Regions from separate parts of the Noviherbaspirillum sp. FW303-A3 genome, predicted to be linked through region 2. Evidence: predicted binding sites of a transcription regulator. Region 2 holds the regulator's gene; each other region holds the start of a gene.
What was found. Region 2 encodes sigma-54, which starts transcription at its own class of promoters, with help from an activator protein. Its sites were predicted from a motif close to TGGCANGNAANCTGCTTT; they were not measured.
Positions count from the first base shown of each region.

Region 1 (4,052 bases), 2.7 Mb from region 2:
GACCATCGTCGATCGAGCACGTAAATACTGGGCCCATCATTCACTCCACTCTTGTTCCTGGTATCCGTCTTGTCGGCGCAGTCCATGCCTGAGCATCGGCATCAGGCTGCTTCGCGGATCTTTCCCTGCTCGCCCGGGGCGAGCGCGAAGCGGCAGGCATCCACCACGCCTTGCGCCGCGTTATCGAAGGTGTATTTCCGGACGAGCGCAAGGCTGCGCCGCGAAAAACGATCCCACTTGTCCGGCTGCGACAGCAGTGCCGCCGCATGTTCCGCCCAGAGGTCCGCCTCCAGCGGGCAGACATGGCCGTTCTCGCCATCGACCACCAGTTCGCCGGCCACGCCGGCATGCGGCGTCACGAGCACCGGCAGTCCGGCGGCGCATGCTTCGTTTGCGACCACGCCCCACACATCGGCATGGGTCGGAAAAAGGAAGATGCGCGCCGAACGGTACAGCCCCGGCAATTCCTTCTGCAGGGCAAAGCCGTGGAAATGCGCATCCACCGCACCGGCCATCCGCGCCGCCGCTTCCCTGACCTGTTCCTCTTCGCTGCCGGAGCCGGCGAAGAGGATGCTGGTCTTCCGTCCCAGCCTGCGTGCCGTCGCCCGCGCCACTTCCAGCGCGAACATCGGTCCTTTCTCTGGAACGATGCGGCCCGAAAAGATGAAGTCGAACTTCGCGCCGGCCGGTCCCTCCGCATCCTGGTAGGCATCGTTGTCGATGCACAGGTAGGACTTGAAGCACCGCTCCGCCGGCACGCCATAGCTCTCGAACAGCGCCTGTCCTCCCATGCTGGCGGAAAGGAACGCGGCCGACCGTCCATACACCATGCGGCGCACCAGCTTGTGCACCCTGCTCAAGCGCAACTCCGACTGATAGGTGCCGTCGGTCAACGGCACATGCGGAATCCCCTTGAACCATGCATAGGCAAACGCATACAGCTGCGTCGGATTCAATCCATCATTGACGATCACGTCCGGGGCGAATCGCTTCAGCGCCAGGACGACATCCGGGTTGTTGTGGATGTAGCGCCCCTTGACGGTGGAAATGCGCTCGCGCAGGAAGCAGTGGTCGAAGTCGAACGGTGGCAGGTCCCATTTCCGGTTCGGCTCGCGCCGCGCGCAGAAAATGACCTGCAAGGTAATCCCGGGCATGTGCCCCACTCTCTGGAATACGGGAATACGATACGGCGGCGGCTCATTCGTGACGATAGCGAGTCTTGTCATGGGCTAATCTTATTGGGTGCAGCCGGCCGAAAGATGACGAAAATCATAAAAGGCCCGGAACGCAGTCAAACAGGAGCCGGAACGGTCATGGCGAACAAGGAGTGTCGCGCCTGCGCAGCATCATCGGCGGCAAGTTACCTCGGGCCAACGTTTCGCAGGCCTCCTTCTTCAGGAAGTGTATAGGTGGCGAAACAAGGGGTGCTGACGCAAGTCATGTTTTCGCAGCCGCCTGCGCCAAGTCGAAAAATGCCGCCACAACGAAACCGGAAGTAACATTTCTCTTATGCAACACCCCTATTTCCAGTTAGACATCTTGTCGGAAAATTTAACACTTGGTCCCGAAAAATCGCCCATAAGAAACATAAGGGATTGAAATAAAACAAGTTTCCATTACAGGCCCGGAAAATGCTTGCTGGAAAACCGACTTTCAGGAAGAACAATTATGAACACTCTGTATAAATTATTTCCAGCTCTGGCCTTGGGGCTTTCCGTGGCATCCGCCCATGCAGCACCGCCGCCGCCATCGTCCCCCACCCCCATTACCAACACGGGAACGTGTACGCTGGATTCGGTCGTGATCAGCACCATGACCAGCAGCATCACCAATACGGCCGTCCCGCTTCCGCCGGGCGGCATCAACTCGACACATTGCTTTGGCGTCATTGCCGGCAATGATGCACAGGGCGGAACCAACTCCCCGAGCCCCAACCTGGGCTACCTCGGCGACGGTCTTCTCAACGGCGGCATCATCAAGGATGGAAACGTCCAGAAGTATGTCGACCCCGGCGTCTTCCTGGTCGACGGATCGACCTACCAGCCGCTGCAGGATCCCAACAGCGCTGTCGACCCGGGCTGGATCATGCTGGGCAAGATGGAAAGCAGCCTCGGGACGATGAACGGCTACACCGTCACCAACGGCAGCACGACGCTGGATATCGATTCCGTGCTGACGTTCAACATGAATCTCAATGGCACCTGGTCGTTGCAGATCGACGCCGATATCGTCGATACGCTGACCAACGCCGGCCTGTTCGACCGCAGCTTCTTCGACCAGCTTGCATTCGTCTTCAAGGCAGGCAGCGGCGCCAACGACAAGGACGGCGGCTGGGCCATCTATGACTTCAACTTCAACACACTGTTGAACGCGTTTCCGGGAGCATTCGACCTGACGCAGCCCTACTCCTTCACAGGGACGTGGAACACGGATGACTTCGACGGCAAAGCCATTTCGCATATGAGCCTGTGGGCACGCGACCCGCTCAACACCACCACCGTGGTGCCCGTGCCGGGAACGGTACTGTTGCTCGGCATCGGCCTGCTGGCACTCGGCTTCATGCGGAGAAAATACCAGTAAGGTTTTTTCCCCTCGTCCAATTCAACCCGCCTTCATGGCGGGTTTGTTTTTTCCGCCCTCAGAACTGGCCGGCGGTGATGATAATGGCTCGAAAATCGTTCACATTCGTGAGGGTCGGCCCGGTGATGACCGAATCTCCAAGCGCCTCGAAATATCCGTGCCCATCGTTTTGCGCGAGGCGCTCGGATGGACGCATGCCCATTTCCCAGCCGCGAGCCAGCGTGTCAGGACCGATGATCGCGCCGGCAATCTCTTCCTGACCGTCCACGCCGTCGGTGTCGCCGGCCAGCGCATACACCCCTGGCTGACCATTGAGGGCCTGCGCCAGAGCGAGCAGGAATTCGACGTTGCGTCCTCCGCGTCCGGCACCGCGCACGGTTACGGTCGTTTCGCCTCCCGACAGCAAAATGCACGGCGCGGAAAACGGCTGGCCGTGACGGACGACCTGATGCGCAATGCCGGCCATGACCTTCGCGACATCGCGTGCCTCTCCCTCGATGCTGTCGCCCAGGATATGCACCGGCAGCCCGGCGCTTTGCGCCACCGCCGCGGCGGCCTGCAGTGCAATCTGCGGATTCGTGATGATGCGTGTCTGTATGCCGGCCAGACGCGCATCGCCGGGCTTGACCGTTTCCGCGTCTCCGCTGTGCAGCAGCGCCAGCACGCTGGCCGGGACCTCGATGCCATAGCGATGAATGATGGCGAGCGCATCCGCGCATGTTGTCGGATCGCCGACTGTCGGCCCCGACGCGATATCGACCGGATCGTCTCCCGGCACGTCGGAAACGAGCAGCGTCACGACTTTCGCCGGATAACACGCCGCAGCCAGGCGTCCGCCCTTGATGGCGGACAGGTGGCGCCGTACGCAATTCATTTCCGAGATGGTGGCGCCGCTCGCCAGCAGCGCCCGGTTGACTGCCTGCTTGTCCGCGAAGCTGATGCCTGGAGCGGGAAGCGACAGCAGCGCCGAGCCACCACCGGAGATCAGGCATAGCACGAGGTCTTCCGGGCTGAGCCCGCGCACCATCTCCAGCATGCGTTCGGCCGCGCGATGGCCGGCCTGGTCGGGCACGGGATGCGCAGCTTCCACGACTTCAATGCGGCTGCACCGCGCACCGTGGCCATAACGCGTGACGACCAGCCCGGATAGCTCGCCGTCCCAGTGCTGCTCGACGACCCTCGCCATTTCCGCGGATGCCTTGCCGGCGCCGACGACGATGACACGCCCTGCCGGACGCGCCGGCAGATGCTGCGGCAGGCAGCGGGCCGGCTGTGCCGCTGCGATCGCCGCATCGAACATGGCGCGCAGCTGCTTCCGGGCTTGTTGGGACGAGATCTCCATCACTGTTGATCGCTTTATTCGATCGTGACCTTGGCTTCCTTGACCAGTTTCGCAAAGCGGTCCGTGTCATCCTTGATCTGGGTAGCCATCTGCGCCGGCGTGCTGCCGATCGGTTCTGCGCCCATCTCCT
Region 1 covers NZ_JBYTAZ010000001.1:752,879-756,930, forward strand. Annotated here, with positions in the region: gene AC3WOY_RS03705 (polysaccharide deacetylase family protein) at 1-40, opposite strand, end outside; gene AC3WOY_RS03710 (glycosyltransferase family 4 protein) at 102-1,226, opposite strand; gene AC3WOY_RS03715 (PEP-CTERM sorting domain-containing protein) at 1,717-2,580, shown strand; gene AC3WOY_RS03720 (glycerate kinase type-2 family protein) at 2,639-3,922, opposite strand; gene AC3WOY_RS03725 (Bug family tripartite tricarboxylate transporter substrate binding protein) at 3,937-4,052, opposite strand, start outside.
Region 1: AC3WOY_RS03715 (PEP-CTERM sorting domain-containing protein) is a predicted target of sigma-54. The motif match lies at 1,621-1,638, and genes of this name have one in related genera.

Region 2 (4,052 bases):
TTGTTCATGACGCTCGCGCCGCTGGTTGTGCTGGCGCTGGCAAGTTTCTGGCTGTATGAAGTCATGCGCCGCGCGACGGACACGGTTGTTCCGAATCCGGAACGCAATGAGCCGGATTTCTACGTTGAAAAGTTCAGCTACGTGAAGTTGTCGAAGACAGGTTCTGCGCAATACCACTTTGCCGGCGAAAGGCTCACGCACAATCCGCAGGATGACTCGTACGATATCGTCAATCCTGTCGTAAGCAATATCAGCAATGCGGATGCGCCAATGACGATCCGGGCCGAGCGTGCGCGCGTCAACAGCGACAACAGCCAGGTGCACCTTTACCAGAACGTGCGCATGGACCGGCCGGCGTCGGCAACGGCAGAACCGATCCGCATCCGTACCGAGTACATGCTGGTGCTTCCGGACGACGATGCCATGAAGACCGACAAGCCGGTCGAAATCACGACGGATCGCGCAAAGCTGACGGGCACAGGCATGGTGGCAAACAATGCAACGCGGGAGTTCAACCTGACGAGCAATGTTCATGGCACGTATCAAGCCCGCGTACGCTGATTCGGTATAACTTGATGCATCCTATTCGAGATCTTTCATGAAACATTTTTTCTTGTTGCTGTTGACGCTGTTCGCGATGGTCGCAGGCAATGCGCACGCGGAAAAAGCCGACTCCGACAAGCCGACCAATGTCGAGGCCGACCAGATGGCCTACGACGACATCAAGCAGGTCAACACCTTCACCGGCAACGTGATCCTGACGCGCGGCACGCTGATCATGCGCGCGCACAAACTGGTGGTGTCGCAAGATTCCGCCGGCTACCAGTTCGCGACGCTGCTTGCGCCGCCCGGCGGCCTGGCCACCTTCCGCCAGAAGCGCGACGCCGGCCCGAACCAGTGGATCGAAGGACAAGCAGAACGCATCGAATACGACGGCAAATCCGAGATGGTGAAACTGTTCTCGAAGGCAAAAATGCGCCGCCTCGAAGGCAACAAACCGACCGACGAAGTCGAAGGCGAATTCATTTCCTACGACAGCCGCGCAGAATTTTTCACTGTGAACAATACAGCGACCGGTGCGAACAAGCCCGGCGGCGGCCGCATCAAGGCCATCATCCAGCCACGCTCCGAATCGAAGGACAAATGAGATGACGAGTACGCTGGTAGTCAACGGTCTGCAAAAGAGCTACGGCACGCGCCAGGTGGTGCGCGATGTCTCGCTGCAGGTGGCGAGCGGCGAAGTGGTCGGCCTGCTCGGCCCGAACGGCGCCGGCAAGACGACATCGTTCTACATGATTGTCGGACTGGTGCCTTCGGATGCCGGGGACATCGATCTCAATGGCGTGGCGATTTCCCGCCTGCCCATCCACCGTCGCGCCACGCTTGGCTTGTCCTACCTGCCGCAGGAGGCATCGGTCTTCCGCAAGCTCAGCGTCGAGGACAATATCCGCGCAGTGCTGGAACTGCAACGCATCGACGACAAGCCTCTTGCCAAGGCTGAAATCGAAAAGCGGCTGAATACGCTCCTTGCCGAATTGCAGATCGAGCGCCTGCGCGAAAACCAGGCACTCTCGCTCTCGGGCGGCGAACGCCGGCGCGTCGAAATCGCGCGCGCCCTCGCGACCAACCCGCGTTTCGTGCTGCTCGACGAACCGTTCGCGGGTGTCGATCCGATCGCGGTCATCGAGATCCAGCGTATCGTACGCTTCCTCAAGGAGCGTGGCATCGGCGTGCTGATCACAGATCATAATGTGCGGGAGACCTTGGGCATCTGCGACAGAGCCTATATCATCAACCAGGGCTCTGTCCTGGCAAGCGGCCGTCCTGACGACATCATTGCGAACGAGTCGGTGCGGCGCGTGTATTTGGGTGAACACTTCCGGATGTGATGGAAGAAGACCAGAACGTATGAAACAGACACTCCAACTTCGAATCTCGCAACATCTGGCGCTGACGCCCCAGTTGCAACAGTCGATCCGCCTGTTGCAACTGTCGACGCTCGAGCTGCACCAGGAGCTGGAACAGATCCTCTCGGACAACCCGATGCTGGAACGCGTCGACGACCCGCTCGACCATTCCGTCCGCCTGCTCGCGGATGGGGCGATCAGCGCGCCGGCAAGCGCGAATGGCACCACGCCGGAAGCGCCCGCAGCCGAAAGCAGCGCCCCCGCTTCTTCCGAAGAGCCCGAGGGCGGCTTTGAAGGCGGCGAAGGTTCGGATGCCGGCTCGGGCGACAGCGACTGGAGTTTCGACGATGTCGCACGCACCTCCAAGGCACCGGAAGACGACGACGCACGCCCTCAGCTCGAGGCGCATGAAGTCACCCTGCGTGAACATCTGCTGGAGCAGATGCGCGTCACCGTGCGCGAGCATCGCGACCGCGCCCTCGTCGAACTGATCATCGACGCGCTCAACGACAACGGCTACCTTGACGAACCGATCGAAGAAATCCATGCACGCCTGCCGGAAGAACTCGGGATCGAACTCGAGGAACTCGCCGTCGCACTGAAACTCGTGCAGAGCTTCGAGCCCGCGGGCGTCGGCGCGCGCAACGCCTCCGAGTGCCTCGCGATCCAGATCCGCCGCTTCCCGAAGATTCCGCTTGTGACGCGTCGCCGCGCACTGGAGATCGTCGAGAACCATCTTGCGCTGTTCGCGCAGCGCGACTTCAACAAGCTGAAGAAGGCGCTCGACTGCGACGAAGAAGACCTGCGCGAAGCGCAACATGTGATCCGCCAGTGCAATCCGCACCCCGGCGCCCTGTTCGCCTCGGATGCCTCCGACTACGTCGTCCCCGACGTCATTGTCAAGAAAACAAAGAACGGCTGGCAGGTATTCCTCAACCATGACGTCATGCCGCGCCTGCGCGTGAACGCCCTCTACGCCAACATCCTCAAGCAAAGCAAGGGTGAGGGGTCGCTTACTTCGCAGCTGCAGGAAGCCAAATGGCTGATCAAGAACATGCGCCAGCGTTTCGACACGATCCTGCGCGTGGCGCAGGCGATTGTCGACCGTCAACGCAATTTCTTCTCCCACGGCGCGGTCGCCATGCGCCCTCTTGTCTTGCGTGAAATTGCTGATACACTGGGTTTACACGAAAGTACTATTTCTCGTGTGACAACTCAAAAGTACATGCTGACCCCCCACGGCATGTTCGAGTTGAAGTACTTCTTCGGCAGCCACGTCGCCACAGAAGCGGGGGGCGAAGCTTCATCGACGGCGATCCGCGCGCTGATCAAACAATTGATAGGAGCAGAAGACCCCAAGAATCCATTCTCAGACAGCAAAATTGCGGATATGTTGGGGGAGCAAGGCATGGTCGTGGCACGACGCACCGTCGCGAAGTATCGCGAAGCTTTGAAAATCCCTCCAGTCAATCTGCGCAAATCCCTGTAGCTTTCATGTTGTAGTGTAGTTGCTGTGTTCGGCGTAGCTCGACTACGCGGGCACGTGCGAACCTCCAGCGACGCCATCCATAGGAGCGCTGTATGAATCTCACAATCAGTGGACATCACCTCGAACTGACACCGGCCATTCGTGAATACACGGAAAACAAGCTGGAACGCATCATCCGCCATTTCGACCATGTCATTGATATCGCAGTCATCTTGGGTGTGGAAAAACCTTCAGAAAAGGAAAAGAGACAGAGAGCAGAAGTGAATCTGCGACTACGTGGCAATGTCATTCATGTCGAGAGTTTTGCGGAAGACCTGTATGCAGCCATTGACACACTGATTGACAAACTGGACCGTCAGGTACTGAAGTACAAGACAAAGATCCAGGACCACCAGCACGAATCCTTCAAGCGCATGCCGGACACTTCGGCCGCTACGTGACATCTACCCGGCCCTTCAGGGCCAGTACTATCAAGGGCGCATCGAATGCGCCCTTTTTATTTACTGTTCGCCGCCAAGGATGAATGTCGGGCACGCGACTGCGGCGTTCAGGCAATGCCGATACAATAATCCGCTTTCCGCACACATTTGCCGGCCATGACTGAATTCGTCCAGACCCATATCAAGAACAACATCGGCTTCATCACACTTGATCGT
Region 2 covers NZ_JBYTAZ010000001.1:3,431,182-3,435,233, reverse strand. Annotated here, with positions in the region: gene lptC (LPS export ABC transporter periplasmic protein LptC) at 1-561, shown strand, start outside; gene lptA (lipopolysaccharide transport periplasmic protein LptA) at 599-1,147, shown strand; gene lptB (LPS export ABC transporter ATP-binding protein) at 1,149-1,889, shown strand; gene AC3WOY_RS16560 (RNA polymerase factor sigma-54) at 1,909-3,396, shown strand; gene hpf (ribosome hibernation-promoting factor, HPF/YfiA family) at 3,489-3,836, shown strand; gene AC3WOY_RS16550 (enoyl-CoA hydratase/isomerase family protein) at 3,993-4,052, shown strand, end outside.

Region 3 (4,052 bases), 450 kb from region 2:
CTCGTTGATGACGTCGGCCACCTTGGAGTTGCGCAGGTCAGGACAGTTTTCCTTGAAGGTCAGTCCGAGGACATTGACACGCGCGCCACTGACATTGACGCCGGCGCGAATCATCTCCTTGACCGTTTTCTCGGCAACGAACTTGGCCATGTTGTCGTTGATGCGGCGGCCGGCAAGGATGACTTCGGGATGGTAGCCGATCATTTCTGCCTTGTGCGTCAGGTAGTAGGGATCGACGCCGATGCAGTGTCCGCCGACCAGGCCCGGCCTGAAAGGCAGGAAGTTCCATTTCGTTCCCGCGGCTTCGAGGACTTCGACTGTGTCGATACCGATTTTGTCGAAGATGATCGCCAACTCGTTCATCAATGCGATGTTCAGGTCGCGCTGGGTATTTTCGATGACTTTGGCCGCCTCGGCGACCTTGATGCTGGAAGCGCGATGCACACCTGCACGCACCACCGTTTCATACAGTTTCGCCACACGCTCGAGCGTTTCTGCATCGTCACCGGATACGACCTTCAGGATTGACGTGAGCGTGTGCTCCTTGTCGCCGGGGTTGATGCGCTCCGGCGAATAGCCGACGTGGAAATCGGTTTTCCAAGTCATTCCGGAATGCTTCTCGAGGAGGGGGACGCAGACCTCTTCCGTTGCGCCGGGATAGACGGTCGATTCGAACACGACGACGGCTCCGCGCTTCATGTGCTTGCCGACGACTTCGCTTGCACCGGCAAGTGCACCGAAATCAGGCTGGTGCGCGAGGTCTACCGGTGTAGGCACTGCCACGATAACGTAGTCCGCTTCAGCCAGATCGGCAGGGTCGCTCGTCACCTTCAGGTGCTGCGCAGCGCGCAGTTCGTCCGAAGACAATTCACCGGTCGGGTCAATGAATTCTTTGTAGCTCTTTACTTTTCTAACGGACAGATCAAAACCGATAGTCGCTTGTTTTTTCCCAAATTCGACTGCAAGCGGAAGTCCGACATAACCGAGCCCAACAACGGCAACGACGCTCATAGGGATCTCACCTTCGTATGTGAAAGTTGTCTGAATATAACAGATAGATTTACAAAAAGCATTAGGGTGTTTCGTATGCCAATAGCCTTGCCAACGCCGCCGGATTACGAATTAGAGAACGGTGGCACGCTCACCTCTCGCGCAAGGGACGGGCAGGTACAAACCGCTTCAGGGAACCGTAATCGCACGATCAAAGGAGTGGTGGACATCTGGATCTCGTGACCTGGTCACGCTATTGGAACGATTGCCGCACTGCGGCCGGATTAGGCAAACGTGCCGCTGGAACAAAAATGCCGTTCAGCTTTCACTGAACGGCAGATTGAATCTCTTCGCATCGGAATGCGAAGAGTTGAGGCAGGTGATTAGCTGGACTTGCGATAGCGCGCGGACGCAATTGCCAGCAGCCCCAGACTCAGCAGCAACAGGGATCCCGGCTCCGGAATGCTGTTACCCTGGAAGTTACCCGTGCCGGTCGAGAACAGCGGCGAACCCGTCGGGAACGAGGTGAAGCTGTTGGTGAAGGAGAGGTCCGAACCGTCTTCCTTGGTGTTCGTATCCAGGTTGCCCATGGCCAGACCACCAACCACATCCCACAGACCTTTGCCAAGCAGGAAGGACGGGAAGAAGTTGAAGCCGGTCAGCGTCACACCATTCACTGCGTGACCTACCATGTCGAGCCACAATGCGCCATCGGTTGCATTCGCCAGGTTCAGCGCCAGCGGATCAGCCGGGTTGGCGTTCGGGGTATGGTCGACGAAGACTTTCACAAAACCACCGGTGTAGAAAATCTGCGTGCCGCCGCCTGCCGGACCGGGCACAGCTCCGGCACCCACTGGCATATAACCGCCATACTGCACTGTCAGTTCGCAGCCTGGGCAGAAAGCACCGACACCCGTGCCATTAATCGTGGTAACCACGCCAAAACCTGACAGCTCGCCGCTAACCGGATTGATGAACTGGGAAAGCGTTGCCGTCGTGCCACTGAAGTCCAGCGGCGCATCCGGATCCCAGACGACGCCACCCACATTGATCGTGCCAGCCTGAGCCGATGTAGCAGCAGCTGCCGCTATTGCGACTGTCGCCAGCAATTTCTTGAATAGTTTCATTGAAAATCTCCTTGAGAATCGGTTTCCTGACCTTAATCCTTCCTTGCTGCAATGACTAAAGCACGTGTCGTGCCAAGGATTGTCAAAAAACATAACCGATTGTTTCTTAATGATTTTCTTTCGTTTCAAACATGTCTTTAGTCGATTGCTTCTTGTCAATGTAAAAAATATCGACAGTTGAAATTTTGAAATTATTGGTAGCGCCCCGGTGATAGCAGGTTTTCAGGGTCAACCGCTTGCCGCAGGCGCGCATGAAACTTGAGGGAGTCGCTCTGGAGACCTGCGAGGGTCGGCATGGTGCTGACTCCGACACGATATGGAAAAAATCCCGACATCCTTCCCTCCTGCAACAGGTTGTCATAGCACGCCGTGGCGCGGGCTACGGCCTGCTCGTCCTCGCGCCGGAAAATGATTGGCACCGTACTGTCGAAGAGCTTGTCGCTGATGGAGGTGAAGGTGATCAATGGCTCGATGCCATGCGCTACCGTAACGCGCCTGACCATGTCGGCGTAAGCGCGCACTGCACCTGGACGCATGGGCACGAGCGGCGCGTACCAGATGAGTCCGCAGCCGTCGCGGGATGGATCGAGGGCCGCCCCTTGCGGCGGGTTCGGATTGCGCCAGTACGCCAGGGGGAGCGCAGTTTCGTTTGGGCGTCCATTAACCAGTTCCAGCGCCTTGGCGAGTGTGTTCGATGTGCTTCCAAGGCGCTGCCCTAATGCGCCAGGAAGCCATCCCGCCAGCCTGGACAGTGTCATCGCGCCGCCCGGACTGATGAAAACCAGCCTGCTGGCAATTCCTGCCAGGGCGGCCTTCATTTCCTTTTGGGCGGCTGCAACAACGCGGCGGGTTCCGTAGATTGTACCGAAGCCGGTCCATGGCAACACCTGGTACTGGCGCCCAAGTTCCTGGATGACTGCATCCGGAATGAGGCCGTCCGCGCCGATCCTGTCCGTCGGATAGGGAGCAGACATGGCGAGAACGCGATGGCGGTTCATCAGGTTGATGCCGCCAATCGTGCCCGGTAGCCGGCTGATAGCCGTTCGAATTGCCTCGACCGCAGGCTCGAGCAGGCCGTCTTCCTTCAGGCTGAAGAAACACACTTTGACGCATTCGGGGCGGCGCGCGAGGGCAATCGTCATACGTGTGACGATACCGAAGCCGCTTTGGGTAAACAGACCTGCGGAGTAGGTACCGAGGCCCCATTTGAACAGGCGGGCCAGGTCCTCGCCACCGGCCTCCCTAAGGGCAGTGCGGTAGAGGGTGCCGTCGGCAAGAACCGCCTCGATGTCCGTAACGGCGGAAAAATGGTCCGTGTACGGCGTAATCCCGTAGCCGCGTTCAAGCGCATTTCCGAGAAGACTGCATTGCGGTCCGCCGCCGGTGACGGGCACAAGGAAATGGTGGTTTCCCTTGTCGAGGAATTCCGCCAGCATCGCTTGAGTAACCCCGGGTTCGACGGTGACGACGCCCAATTCGGCATCGAAATGCACGATCTTCCGCATGCCGGACAAGTCGAGGATGACGCAGTCGTCCCGCACGGGAAGGGATGTACCGTAACCCCAGTTGCGTCCCGTGCTGATCGGATAGACGGCCACCTTGTTCCGGGAAGCAATGCGCATCACCTCCGGAATAACGCCCGCGTCCTGGATGCGAAGCGCAGCCGGGATCCTTCTCTTGATTCCGCTCGCATCCTTGTCGTATGCAACCTGCGCATCGTTGCCTTGCAACACGTTCGAAGCGCCGAGAATTGCGTTCCATTCGTCGAGTGCGGCCGTCAGGTTCATGATGTGCGAGCTCCTATGAGAGATAGGGTGAAATCCCGCGCGGCGCCGGTGCGGAAATCGACGCAGCTCAGTTCAGGTTGATCAGTCTCTGTGTAATGCCTGCCTCCTCGCGGGGCGAGAAAAAATAGGGATACAGGGAACGTGAGGC
Region 3 covers NZ_JBYTAZ010000001.1:2,982,909-2,986,960, reverse strand. Annotated here, with positions in the region: gene AC3WOY_RS14455 (nucleotide sugar dehydrogenase) at 1-1,011, opposite strand, end outside; gene AC3WOY_RS14450 (PEP-CTERM sorting domain-containing protein) at 1,374-2,117, opposite strand; gene AC3WOY_RS14445 (FAD-binding oxidoreductase) at 2,309-3,904, opposite strand; gene AC3WOY_RS14440 (N-acyl amino acid synthase FeeM domain-containing protein) at 3,972-4,052, opposite strand, start outside.
Region 3: AC3WOY_RS14450 (PEP-CTERM sorting domain-containing protein) is a predicted target of sigma-54. The motif match lies at 2,175-2,192, and genes of this name have one in related genera.